DNA from 2 places in the Pseudoalteromonas sp. CnMc7-15 genome. Region 2 is predicted to be linked to the other one. Evidence: predicted binding sites of a transcription regulator. Region 2 holds the regulator's gene; the other holds the start of a gene.
What was found. Region 2 encodes sigma-54, which starts transcription at its own class of promoters, with help from an activator protein. Its sites were predicted from a motif close to GTTGGCACGNNNNTNGNNT; they were not measured.
Positions count from the first base shown of each region.

Region 1: the regulator sigma-54 is predicted to act here: its motif matches at 5,180-5,198, upstream of MHM95_RS13080 (DUF1328 family protein).

Region 1 is NZ_JAKRFT010000005.1:111,435-118,469, reverse strand. It holds gene MHM95_RS13105 (CYTH and CHAD domain-containing protein) at 1-392, shown strand, start outside; gene MHM95_RS13100 (START domain-containing protein) at 367-1,014, shown strand; gene metK (methionine adenosyltransferase) at 1,089-2,240, opposite strand; gene tkt (transketolase) at 2,608-4,599, shown strand; gene MHM95_RS13085 (hypothetical protein) at 4,662-4,859, opposite strand; gene MHM95_RS13080 (DUF1328 family protein) at 4,969-5,142, opposite strand; gene MHM95_RS13075 (divergent polysaccharide deacetylase family protein) at 5,404-6,168, opposite strand; gene MHM95_RS13070 (S41 family peptidase) at 6,233-7,035, opposite strand, start outside.
Region 2 is NZ_JAKRFT010000005.1:306,045-313,079, reverse strand. It holds gene MHM95_RS14105 (BON domain-containing protein) at 1-374, shown strand, start outside; gene MHM95_RS14100 (YqaE/Pmp3 family membrane protein) at 456-614, shown strand; gene mgtE (magnesium transporter) at 611-1,969, opposite strand; gene MHM95_RS14090 (HPr family phosphocarrier protein) at 2,086-2,358, opposite strand; gene rapZ (RNase adapter RapZ) at 2,358-3,203, opposite strand; gene ptsN (PTS IIA-like nitrogen regulatory protein PtsN) at 3,270-3,716, opposite strand; gene hpf (ribosome hibernation promoting factor) at 3,718-4,005, opposite strand; gene MHM95_RS14070 (RNA polymerase factor sigma-54) at 4,031-5,527, opposite strand; gene lptB (LPS export ABC transporter ATP-binding protein) at 5,552-6,277, opposite strand; gene lptA (lipopolysaccharide transport periplasmic protein LptA) at 6,277-6,801, opposite strand; gene lptC (LPS export ABC transporter periplasmic protein LptC) at 6,791-7,035, opposite strand, start outside.

The sequences.
Region 1 (7,035 bases), 190 kb from region 2:
GTGAACAGCCAATTCATGATCTGGCGGCACGGCTACTCGACTATGATTGGCAGGAAATGAAAGAGCTCGTTGAGCCTCAACAGCCGCTAGCTAGCGAGCAATACTTACAGCTTAAGCAGCGCTTGGAACGCAATCTTTTAAGTGGCTGTTGTTTGGGCGCATTGTTTGATGAGTCTTTGCGCATGAGCTTCCGGGCGCCATGGCTAGATATTGTGCACGGCACTTTTGAATTATTCACCCTCGATTACCTCGGTCAGCTGTGCCAAGGTAATGAGAGCGAGCAATTCATCAAAATTCAGGCTTGGTTGACGCAAAAAACCGATAGTCTGTTGAGTGCGATGGAGCAAAGCCGAGAAGCGACTCGTGATGTTCAACCTTATTGGCGCGATTAGCCTACTTAGCCTCAGCTTTGCAGCTGGGGTTGAAATCCAACCTTGGCGGAATTATAAAAACCTCCCTGATTTGAAAGTGGTCTATACCGTCAGTAAAGATGGTATCTACCATATTTATGCTGAGCTTTTCGTTGCCGACGCCCGCACAGCTCAGTTACTGACGCTACTGTATAACACTCAACAAGCATCGCAGTGGTTGCATGCAGTACAAGAAGTTCGTCTTTTGCACTCTCAAGGCAATCGCAACCGCGTATACACGGTGATTAATTCGCCTTGGCCCGTTGCTGATAGGGAGCTTTATACACAAAGTTGCTATCAGCGTGTCAATGACTATACCACTGAGTTACGGGTGTATGCCTATAACCCAAATATCGCTCGTAAAAGTGATAGGGTACGCATCACAACCCTGACTGCTAACTGGCGAATGACGCAGCAAGACGACGGCTTACTTATCCGCTATCAGGTTTTTGCCGACCCAGGTGGTAAGCTTCCACGCTGGCTCAGTAATAAAGTATCGTTGAAAAGTGTATCTAAAACTATGATGAGCTTGAAAAGTCAGTTAGCAGCAGTACAGGCTCTGCAAGTTGCGCCAATCAGTGCCGGCGATTGCGGCGAGGATTAACTGCCGAGAGTGGGGTCATAGCTATAAAAAAAGCGCCATATAGGCGCTTTTCAATTAACTTATAGGTAATTCACTTATAATCCAGCGTCGGCTTTAAGTGCCTGTGCTTTATCGGTCGCTTCCCATGGGAATTCATTGCGACCAAAGTGGCCGTAAGCCGCTGTAGGCTGATAAATCGGACGTTCTAAATCAAGCATTTGAATTAAACCATAAGGACGTAAGTCGAAATGCTTGCGGATCAGTTCGATTAAACGCGTTTCGTCTAATTTGCCGGTGCCAAAGGTTTCAACACTGATGGAGGTTGGCTCGGCAACGCCAATGGCATAAGACACTTGGATTTCGCATTTATCGGCTAGGCCGGCCGCGACTATATTTTTGGCAACGTAACGTGCTGCGTAAGCGGCAGAGCGATCCACTTTCGATGGATCTTTACCTGAGAATGCGCCACCACCGTGACGTGCCATACCGCCATAAGTATCAACGATGATTTTACGACCAGTTAAGCCGCAATCCCCCATCGGGCCACCGATCACGAAGCGTCCTGTGGGGTTAATGAAGAACTTAGTCGCATCGGTAATAAGCTCTGCTGGTAGCGTTGGTTTGATAATGGTCTCCATGACCGCTTCAACCAAGTCATCTTGCGCAATAGAATCGCAGTGTTGCGTTGACAGCACGACGGCATCGATACCGACGGCCTTGCCATTCTCATAAGCAAAGGTCACCTGTGACTTGGCGTCTGGACGTAACCACGGTAATTCGCCATTTTTGCGCACTTCGGCTTGGCGTTGTACCAAGCGGTGTGAATAGGTAATGGGCGCTGGCATGAGCACGTCGGTTTCATTACAGGCATAACCAAACATTAAGCCTTGGTCACCTGCACCTTGCTCTTCTGGACGAGCGCGGTCAACACCTTGATTAATATCAGGAGACTGCTTACCAATGGTGTTTAGAATTGCACATGAGTCGGCATCAAAGCCCATATCGGAATGGGTGTAGCCGATTTCGCGCACGGTTTTGCGCGTTAACTCTTCGATGTCGACCCAAGCACTGGTTGTGACTTCACCACCCACCATCACCATACCGGTCTTCACATAGGTTTCGCAGGCTACACGGGCATGGGGATCTTGCGCCAAAATAGCATCGAGTACCGCATCAGAAATTTGGTCAGCGATTTTATCCGGGTGTCCTTCAGACACAGACTCAGAAGTAAATAAATGTTTTGCCATAAGTTTCTGCTCACAAGTATCGCGCTTCCCAAGATCATACCAGCCACTGGGTTGAGCGCAGCATAAATTAAGGCGCGTATTCTAGCTAAATCACAGGTGATTTCCTAGCTTTTTACGCCTAGACGTCTAAATAAAATTGATTGTATAGCGGTCTTTTGACCTTTATTGCTTGGTGTTTTTGTACTCTTTTAGTTATCAGTATTTTTATTCGTTATGAGTAATTCTAAAGTTACTCGTTCGATGCCCAATTTTTAATTGCAGGGGGCAGATGAATAAGTAAGAATGGGCTTTCGTCTTATTCTTTACCCGCGCCAGCATGAGCGCGAGTGAAGCCCCAGCGCAAATACATTTAAAGGTAGGAGAATTCATGCCATCACGCAAAGAACTTGCAAACGCCATTCGCGTGCTTTCCATGGACGCGGTTCAACAAGCTAAATCAGGTCATCCGGGTGCCCCGATGGGCATGGCCGATATCGCCGAAGTACTGTGGCGCGATTATCTTAAGCATAACCCGAGCAACCCTAACTGGGCTGACCGTGACCGATTTATTCTCTCAAATGGCCACGGTTCAATGCTGATTTATTCGCTTTTACACTTAAGCGGCTATGATCTTCCTATTGAGGAAATTAAAAACTTCCGTCAGCTTCATTCAAAAACTCCGGGCCACCCTGAATACGGTTACGCTCCGGGTATTGAGACTACTACGGGCCCGCTTGGACAGGGGATCACCAATGCGGTAGGCATGGCAATCGCGGAGAAAGCCCTTGCTGCTCAATTTAATCGCGCTGGCCATGAAATTGTTGATCACTATACTTACGCTTTTATGGGCGACGGCTGCTTGATGGAAGGGATTTCTCACGAGGCGTGTTCGCTTGCAGGAACTCTAGGCCTTGGTAAGTTGATTGCGTTTTGGGACGACAATGGTATTTCTATTGATGGTGAGGTAGAAGGCTGGTTTAGTGACGACACTCCCGCGCGTTTTGAGTCTTACGGCTGGCACGTGGTGCGTAATGTTGATGGCCACGATAGCGAGGCTATTCGCGCTGCTATTGATGAAGGCCGCGCCCAAGGTGACAAGCCAACGCTTATCTGTTGTAAAACAGTGATCGGTTACGGCTCTCCTAATAAATCAGGAAGCCATGATTGCCACGGTGCGCCGTTGGGTGATGATGAAATTAAAGCTGCGCGCGAGTTCTTGGGTTGGTCTCATGACGCCTTTGCGATTCCTGATGATATCTATCAACAGTGGGATGCTAAAGAGAAGGGCACACAAGCAGAGCAGAGTTGGCAGGATAAGTTTGCGGCATACAAGGCGGCATACCCTGAGCTTGCTGCTGAGTTTGAACGTCGCCAAAATGGTGAATTGCCTGCTGACTGGGCTGAGAAGTCGCAAGCCTATATTGAGCAGTTACAAGCAAACCCTGATAGCCCAGCAACACGTAAGGCATCGCAAAATGCCTTGAATACCTTTGGCCCCATGCTACCCGAGTTTATGGGCGGCTCAGCCGATTTGGCCGGATCGAACTTAACTATTTGGAGTGGTTCAAAAGGCCTTAGTAAAGACGACGCGTCAGGTAACTATATTTTCTATGGGGTGCGTGAATTTGGCATGTCCGCCATTATGAATGGCATTGCCCTGCACAAAGGTTTCATTCCTTACGGTGCAACCTTTTTGATGTTTATGGAGTATGCACGCAATGCGGTGCGCATGGCTGCACTAATGAAGACGCCTAGCATCTTTGTTTATACCCACGATTCCATCGGCCTGGGTGAAGATGGACCGACTCACCAACCGGTTGAACAGATGGCGAGCCTGCGTTACACGCCGAATCTAGTGAATTGGCGTCCATGTGACCAAGTTGAGTCAGCCATTGCGTGGCAGCAAGCGATAGAGCGCAAAGATGGGCCAACGTCGCTGGTCTTTACGCGTCAAGGTCTTGCTCAGCAAGCACGTGATGCGCAGCAGCTTGCTGATGTGAAAAAAGGTGGGTATGTATTAACCTGTGATGGCGAGCCAGAAGTTATCCTGATTGCCACAGGCTCGGAAGTACAACTTGCTATGGATGCAGCTTCTGAGCTTCGCGCTCAAGGTCGTCAGGTACGCGTGGTGTCTATGCCATCGACGGACTTGTTCGATCAACAAGACGCACAGTACAAAGAAAGTGTCCTACCCAGCAGTGTGACTCGCCGTGTCGCCGTAGAGGCAGGCATTGCCGACTTCTGGTACAAGTATGTTGGTTTGAATGGCAAAGTTATCGGCATGACGAGCTTTGGTGAATCAGCGCCAGCGGGCGAATTGTTTAAGCACTTTGGCTTCACCGTGGACAATGTGGTTGCGGCGGCCAACAGTCAGTTTTAAATAATTAGAGACGTAAAAAACCCGCGAACTTCGCGGGTTTTTTGTTTGAAGATAAGCCTGTATTAGCAGTTTGTTTCTTCTGCACCGGCGTTTTCTTTAACATTTTCACACGCGTCTTCGACCGCGTTTTGAGTGTCAGTGATCGCCTCATCAATCTTTTCACCTGCCTCTTCGGCACCGCCACTGTCTTCACAGCCCATAGCGAATACTGCGGCAAATAATGTAGCGATAAATGCTTTTGTTGCTGAATGATTAAACATAGAACTCTCCTTGAATATTAACTCTTTAAATCTGGATTCAAAAAACGTGTTTTGGTTGCGGTCGCGGGTTTCATCCCATCTGTGACCGCTTGTGCTGTAAAATTAATAACTACCTTGGCGCTTTACCACGAATGGCGCCAGCAACAAGGGAGATAACCAGCAGTACCAAGAACACAAAGAAAATAATTTTAGCGATGCCAGCGGCTGCGCCAGCAATGCCACCGAAACCTAAAAGTGCTGCGACCAAAGCGATAACTAAAAATGCAATTGACCAACCTAACATAATGTACCCTCCATAGATTTGCGTTTCGGAATATACGTTGCTAAGTCCATGCCAACTTTTAAGGTGTTGATTTTAATGGATTTGTTATTTTTTGTGGACTAGGGGAAAAGAAAAGCTTTCACTGTTTGTGTAAAAGATACAGATTAATTTTATGTTCATAGAACAAGCACTTGGGCAGGTGCTGAATACGGAGGAGGTGGTTTATCGGCACCAGAACTCAGTCATCAGCAGCCATGCCACCTATGATTGTTCTAGAGGCCTCTACTCTTCCTCGGTTACACTTTTTTTATCGGCCTGAGCAAGTCGAATTGTGCGCTGCTGCACTAGCTGAGATAAAGGCACAAGTTGGAAACCTTCACCCTCGAGTTCTTGCAATGCCTGTTGCAAGAACGCAAACGTTTCGGGGTAGGGGTGAGCAATTGCAACTGCGTAGTCATACTTATCAGCGAGAGTCTTTAACTGCTCAAAGCGATAACGTAGTTGCTGCTCGGTGGTAATATTGTCGAGAAAAACATGGCGAGCAATATTGCTGACACCGTATAGCCCGGCAATTGTTTGCGCTTTTGAATTGGGAGTTGTTTTACTGTCGAGAAAAAACAAATCCTGCTCTTTTAGCACTTCCATAGTCCAGCTCATCGGCGCATTTTGCTGTGTTAGCAGCGAGCCCATGTGATTATTGACGCCGCGCGCATTGGGTAGGCTGGCTAATGCCTTGCGTAACTCGTGTTGGAAAGCTTCTTTTGACATATCCACTGTCAGCCCCCCAGGCCCTAAGGCTTTACCGTTTATAGCTTGCATAGGGGCATGCAAAAGCACCTCCTTATCTAAGGCCCCTGCCTGTTGAGCAAAGTGAGCGGCGTAAGGAGTAAAAGGGAGCACCGAATAGGTCACAGCGCCAGGCAAGTGCAAGGCAGCCATGTCGTTACGATGATAGCCGATGTCATCAATGACAATAGCGATTTGCTTCGCATGTACTGGTGATAAGAGCACCAGCACACACAACGTAGTCCATATTAAAAAGCGCACAATGTGTTTTTATCTTTGTTGATGATTAGTGTGCAGGCCCGTGCTTAAAGCCGAGCCTGCGTTTTTATTGTTCTAATAGTTGCTGAGCTTTTAGTAATTGTTTATCAAGCAGTGCGGTTAAGTTTTTATGCGCACTTTGCCCCTCAGCTAAGCTGATTATAACTTCTTTATTTGATTGCGAAAGGGCAGGTTGCAATATCGGCACATCAGGTACGATGCCAGTCCCCTCAATGGACACGCCAGAGGGGGTATAGTACTTCGCTGTGGTCAGCTTCAAAGCACTGCGGCCATCGCCTAAGGGGATCAATGACTGCACTGACCCTTTACCATAGGAGCGAGTCCCTACCACGGTTGCCCGGTCATTATCCTTGAGCGCACCGGCAACAATTTCTGCAGCAGAAGCAGAGCCCTCATTGATCAGCACGACCATGGGGGCGCCTTGAATTATGTCCCCTGCTTTCGCTTCAAAGCGTTGATTAGCCTCCACAAAGCGACCTCGAGTAGAGACGATAACGCCTTGAGACAAAAATAAATCGGCAATGGCAATGGCACTGTCGAGGGTACCGCCTGGGTTGTCACGCAGGTCAACAAGCAAACCGTTGAGTGTGGCGCCGTTGGCGTTTTGCATCATGGTGATGTGACGCGCGACATCATGAAAACTATGATTGTTGAAGCTATTAATACGTAAGTAGCCCATACCATTGGCCTTGAGCTCACTGGCGACGCTTTCAATGTGGATAGGCTGACGGGTAAGCTGAAAGTCGAGGCGTTGTGAGTGGCCTGCGCGAGCAACGGCTAAATGCACTTGCCCATCTTCACGACTGCTGATCAGAGCAGAGACTTCTTCTAAGGTAGTGTTATTCACCT
Region 2 (7,035 bases):
TGCTCACAGGTAAAGTAGACAGCGAGGTCGATAAAGAGTTGGCCGAAGAGCTGGTAGTTAGCCTAGATGGTGTAAACGATGTAGAAAACCAGCTAACGGTTATGAACAACGAAGAAGGTATGAGCCACAATGATGATGCAGGAGATACTGGCAGCGATTTAACCGACGCTAAGATCTCGACGGTAATCACTACCCGTCTACTGTTTGATTCAGAAGTTGCTGGCACTGACATTGATGTTGATACCGACCAAGGTGTCGTTACGCTTAAAGGCAACGTAGATAGCGAAGCCGAGCGTGACCTTGCGATTAAAATCGCTGAAAACACAGAAGATGTTCGTGAAGTAAACGATGAACTGCGAGTAATGGCTGAATAATTAGTTGTAAGTTCTCGGTAGAAGGCCCAGCGTTGCTGGGCTTTCCTTTATCTACAAGCAGGCTTAATTAGCGGAGCAATCATGGACATTATTAGAATCATTTTCTCAATTCTTATTCCCCCACTAGGTGTATTTTTGCAGGTGGGTTTAGGGATGCACTTTTGGCTTAATATTTTACTAACCCTACTAGGCTACTTCCCTGGCCTTATTCACGCTATCTACATTATTGGACGGCGTTAAATAAGGAACCAAGTCGCGGTTCCAAGGAATGCGAAGATACCTACGATGTCGGTAACTGTGGTCAGCACTACATTACCGGCGAGCGCCGGATCGATATTCATTCTCTTCAGAATTAGGGGAATAACCGCACCAGCAATACCCGCAGCGAGGAGATTCATAAACATCGCAAAGGCGATCACTAAACCGATTGTTAAATCCCATTTCCAAAGCGCGATGGCGCTACCGATAAGCAAAGCCCACAGTACCCCATTCAAGGCACCGATGGCGAGCTCTTTGGTCAGTATAAATTTCTGGTTGGTGGCGTTAATATGGCCAAGTGCGAGGCCTCGAATAACCAAGGTCAGCGTTTGTGATCCGGCCACGCCCCCCATTGACGGCACAATACCATTGAGCACGGCTAAAAATGGCAAGATACCTAAGGTGGTTTCGAAAAAGCTCGCCACAAATGCGGCCAGCATCGCGGTCAATAAATTTACTCCAAGCCAAACGGAGCGCCGCTGAGTACTTTTAAATACCGGTGCAAAGGTATCTTCTTCATCATCTAGACCGGCTAAGCTCAGTAAACTGTGTTCAGCGTCTTCACGGATAACATCGACGATATCATCAATGGTAATACGCCCAAGTAAGTGCGCCTGATCGTCGACCACAGGGGCCGAAATCCAGTTGTGACGCTCGAACAGCTGCGCCACTTCAGACTCATCCATGGTGATTGGAATAGATTCACACTCTTCATCCATGATGTCGCGCACGATGGCATCTGGCATGGTGGTTAGCAAAGAGCTCAATGGCATTGAGCCTAAAAAGCAGTTATTTTTATCGACTACGTAGAGCTCATCGGTGCCTTCAGGTAACTCGCCTTTGAGGCGTAAGTAGCGCAGCACCACATCAACAGAGACATCGGGACGGATAGTCACTGTATCGGTATTCATCAGCGCCCCAGCTGAGCGCTCCTGGTAAGACAGAGCCGTAGTTGCACGGTCTCTATCTTGGATATCCATCGCCTCAATAACGTCTTTATAAACGGGCTCTGGTAAGCTTCGTAATACTTCCCCTAAGTCATCATCGTCCATGTCCTCTGTCGCTGCGGCGATATGCTCAGGCTCCATGCGTGAGATAATGCTCAGGCGTACATCTTCAGAGAGCTCTTCAAGTACATCACCTTGGACATCAGGGTCGACGAGCGCCCATAGTTTAGAACGTGTCTTATGGGGCGATGATTCTAATAATAATGCGGTATCACAGGGCGCAGTTTTGGCGAGAAGCCTGCGTACATGAACAAACTGGCCGCTATTAAGAGCTTCGGTGACTTCTTGAAGTTGTTGCAGCGGGTAATCTTGTTCATAGGCTTCTGGCATAGGCATCCCTTAAATACAAAAAATGGGGTGGGAAATAGCGTGCAAGCAAGCGCTTACAAGCCGTTGATTAGTTTAACCTAACTAAATCAATGATAGCAAAAGTAAATGCCTAAGGGTTATTCTTGTTCGTGGAACTTTTCTGCAATGAGCGCCCCGATAGCTGCCAACGCGGCGTCGGCATCAGGGCCTTCACACTGCACGCGCACTTCCTTACCTTTGCCGCTCTCAAGGAGCAGTAAAGCCAAGACACTGTCGGCCTGTGCGCTCTTATCGCCTTGATATAGCATTATTTCGGCATCAAAATTCATCGCCAGTTGCGCCAATTGTGAGGCTGCACGAGCATGTAGGCCTAACTTGTTTTGAATAATAAAAGTACCTTCAACCATCACTATTTTTCCTGCTCTCGATGGCGAATTTTCACGTTCGGATAAGTATCTAAAAAGCGCTCTCCCAAAGTTTGGGCAAGGTACACTGAGCGGTGTTGACCCCCTGTACAGCCAATAGCAATGGTTAAATAACTACGGTTATTACGCTCTAGGTGGGGTAACCAAGTTTGAACAAAAGTTTGGATCTGCCAAGTGAACTTTTGCACGATTGAGTGACTGGCTAGATAATCTTGAACGGGTTGGTCTAACCCTGTGAGCGCCTTTAGTTCAGGTTCCCAATGGGGATTGGGGAGAAACCGCACATCAAACACATAATCAGCATTTTTTGGAATGCCATGTTTAAACCCAAAAGACTCAAAAGTGATCAGTAATTGCTTGTCTTTTTTACCCAGCACTTTTTCACGGATCATCTCCGCCAGCTGGTGAACACTGAGCTCAGTTGTATCAATAATAAAGTCGGCGTGGGAGATGAGTACATCAAGAAGCTGCTTCTCTTCACGAATAGCGACATCCAACGTCATATTTTGCATGGATAAGGGGTGTAGTCGACGAGTTTCAGAGAAACGCTTAATCAACGTTTGTTCGTCACTATCAAGGTAAAACAGCGAAGGCTTAGCAAACTCAGGCAGGTAAGCGAGAATGTCGTTAAATTCATGCTGTTCTTTGGGCAAATTGCGCACGTCGATACTGACGGCAATTTTGTCATAATTTGCCGAAACACTGCGCACCAAAGAGGGGAGTAAAATAACCGGGATGTTATCTACGCAGTAGTACCCAAGGTCTTCGAGCACCCGTAACGCGACTGATTTTCCAGAACCCGAGCGACCACTGACAATGATAAGTTCCATCCGACAACTCCTTGTTTTACCCCAAGACGCACATTTAAACCACACCATGAACTAATACGGCGCGCATTAGTCGGCGATCAATTGATAAAGCTCTTGATCGCTGCTGGCTGAGCGCAGTTGTTTACACAGTTGTTTGTCTTTTAGTTTATCAGCAATTGTCGCTAAGGTCTTCAGGTGTTGTTCAGTCTCATTAGCCGGCACTAAAAGTGCGACAAAGATATCCACTGGACGGTTATCAATGGCATCAAAGTTAATGGCTTCGCGATTGGTTACAACAATGGCAATCGTACTGTCGATACCATCGAGACGGCCATGTGGAATAGCAACGCCTTTGCCGATGCCAGTACTGCCCAGCTTTTCGCGGGTTAGCAAAGCATCAAGTACCGATTGCTCGCTGAGGTGAGGACTGTGCTGATGAGCCACCTGAGAGAGGTACTCCAGCATTCTTTTTTTGCTATTAAAAAGGACCGCAGCTTTGCTGCAGTCCTTGGTAAAGAGTGAATCTAGGTTCATGTTAGTGACGAGATAATTTCTCTTTATGTTTAATCACTTGACGGTCGAGCTTATCAATTAAGCCGTCGATCGCCGCATACATATCCTGGTGCTCTGCGGTTGCGAACAGTTCACCACCGTTAACGTGAAGAGTAGCTTCTGCTTTTTGTGTTAGTTTTTCAATATCAAGAATGACATGCACATTATTTATATGGTCAAAGTGACGCTCTAATTTTGCAAATTTGCTATTCACATAGTTGCGAAGAGAATCAGTGATTTCTACGTGACGACCGGTAAGATTTAATTGCATAAGCATTTTCCTTCTTGTCTAACGTCTATATCAAACTTTTACGCTGATTTGACGGTGGAATGGCTAGCGATTCACGATATTTAGCAATCGTGCGCCGAGCCACTTTAATTCCTTGCTCGGCTAGTACGTCGGCAATCTTGCTATCACTCAACGGTTTAGCAGGATTCTCCGCAGCTACTAGCTTTTTGATCAATGCTCGAATCGCTGTGGACGAGCATTCACCTCCGTTTTCGGTTGTAACATGGCTGGAGAAAAAGTACTTCAGCTCAAAAATACCCCGTGGTGTATGCATATACTTTTGGGTGGTCACACGGGAAATCGTTGACTCATGCATTTCCACCATTTCGGCAACGTCATTAAGCACCATTGGCTTCATTGCCTCTTCACCATGTTCAAAGAATGCCTGTTGTTGTTGAACAATGCAATTAGTTACTTTAAGTAGCGTATCATTGCGTTGTTCCAAGCTCTTTATAAACCATTTCGCTTCTTGTAAATGCGAGCGAATAAATTGACTATCACTTTGCGACTTACAGCTTCGCGACATTGATGCATAGTGATCGTTAACGCGGATCTTAGGCATACTATCTGGGTTTAATTCAACCACCCAGCGGCCTTTAACTTTCTTCACTGATACATCTGGAATCACATACTCTGACTGCTCTCGCACAATCGTGGCTGCAGGAGTCGGATTTAAACTGTGTATCAGTGTCATCACCTCTTTTAACTGCGCTTCTTTAAGCTTAGTCTTTTTCATCAAGGTGCGATAGTCACGACTACCAAGCAAATCAATATAGTTACAAACTACCTCTTTGGTCTCTTCAAGCCAAGGGGTTTGTGGGTCAAATTGCTTGAGCTGGATCAACAAGCACTCTTGTAAAGAACGCGCACCAATTCCTACTGGATCAAAGAGTTGGATACGCTTAAGAACGGCTTCAATTTCATCGAGCTCGATACCATCGTCTTGTTCATCATGATTCAAGCTTTCCAGCAGATCTTCACAACTGACTGTTAAAATGCCGTTGTCATTGATGGCTTCAATGATGGCTGTGGCGATGGCCTCGTCGGTGGCACTAAAAGGTGTTAATTGCAGCTGCCACATTAAATAATCGTGTAACGACTCGGTGGTTTCGCCTTGGTAGATAGACTCATCTTCTGGCATAGGCCCAGAGGAGGCAACGGGAGCCGCACTAATATACTCATCCCAAGACACATCCATGGGCAAGTCTTCACTGATGGACTCGTTGTTCATGGCATCAGCACTTTCAACTTCATCCTTACTGGCGCTGGCCGTCTCGGCGGTATCGTTATTTTGGTTGTCGGACGTCGACTCTTTTTGCTCTTGGTTGTCGTTATTGTCGGCGTAATTGTCTTCTTCAACTTCAAGTAATGGGTTGGCGTCCAACGCCTCTTGAATTTCTTGTTGGAGATCCAAAGTACTGAGCTGCAACAGGCGAATCGCTTGCTGCAATTGTGGGGTCATTGTTAATTGCTGGCCTAGGCGCAGCTGTAATGATTGCCTCATGTATCTCTAACAATCCTTTAATCGTTATAATCTAAACTGCTCACCCAAATAGACGTCGCGAACCGTTTGATCGGCAAGAACTTGCTCTGGAGTGCCAGAAGCAATGAGCTCGCCATGGGAAACAATGTATGCGGTTTCACATACGTCTAGGGTCTCTCGCACATTGTGGTCGGTGATTAATACACCAATGCCACGATTGCGCAGATGCTCTATGATTTTCTTTATATCTAACACTGAAATAGGGTCGACACCAGCAAAAGGTTCATCCAACAAGATAAACTTGGGGTTTGCCGCCAATGCTCGCGCTATTTCTACCCGGCGACGTTCGCCACCAGATAACGCCATTCCTTGTGAGTCTCGAATGTGCTGTATATTAAACTCATCAAGTAGGCCCTCAAGCTCGCTTTCACGCTCTGCTTTGCTTAAGCCCTTGCGGGTTTCTAGGATGGCCATCAAATTTTGAAAAACTGTCAGCTTTCGAAAAATAGATGATTCCTGCGGTAAATAACCAATACCTAAGCGCGCACGAGAGTGCATCGGCATCAAGGTGATATCCTCATCATCAATACTGATGGTGCCTTTATCACTGGGTACTAAGCCAACTATCATGTAAAAAGTAGTTGTCTTACCGGCTCCATTAGGGCCGAGCAAGCCGACGATACTACCTGCTTGTACTTCTAAGCCCACACTTTTGACGACCTCCCGGCCTTTATAGCTTTTCGCTAATTTTTGTGCTTTAAGAGTCGCCATTATTGCTCTTTCTCCGGCGTATCGTCACTTTGTGGTGTTAATGTTGTGCGCACTCGTGTGCTGGAGTTTTCATCTTTTTCGGCGGTGATCAGCTGTTTGGCAATATCATAGCTTATGGTTTCGGCAACGATATGCTGGTCGGCCATGGCAATCTTAGCATCACCTTGAATTTTAAGGGTCTCAGAGGCGACGTCATAACGAATTTCCAGCGCCTGTGCAGAAATCTCGGTGCCATCTTCCATCACTTCGGTGTACACAGCTGGTGAGCCGGTGGCTACGAGCAATTGCTTGTTATCACCCAATTCTGGACGACGGTGAGCCTCAAGGCGGTCAGCTTTTATTTCCCGTTTGCCGTGAACAATATGCACGTTCTTATCAAAAATAGTGATATTTTCTTTGATCAGTGCTTGTTGTTTGTCGGCATCAATTAACACTTCCTTGGCGGTGATTTGCTCAGCAGTAGCGCTGGCAGAGCACAAGCCAATTGCGATGGATGTAATTAATGCACTGATTTTATTGGTCATAATATATTGTTCGCGTATGTTCTGTTAATTCAACTATCTCTGTATTGAGGTCTGCTTTCAAGCCTTGCCCGGTGATCTTCATATTCGGGCCACTTAATACTACAGCCTGCTCGGACTCCATGCGCTGGCTATCTATATCAACTTGAATGGCCTCAGCGCTGACCTTCTCAATCATCGCCCCTTCTTTTAAGTTGGTGGCGGTGACGTTATTTTCCAAGATCAAAATGTTGTTGT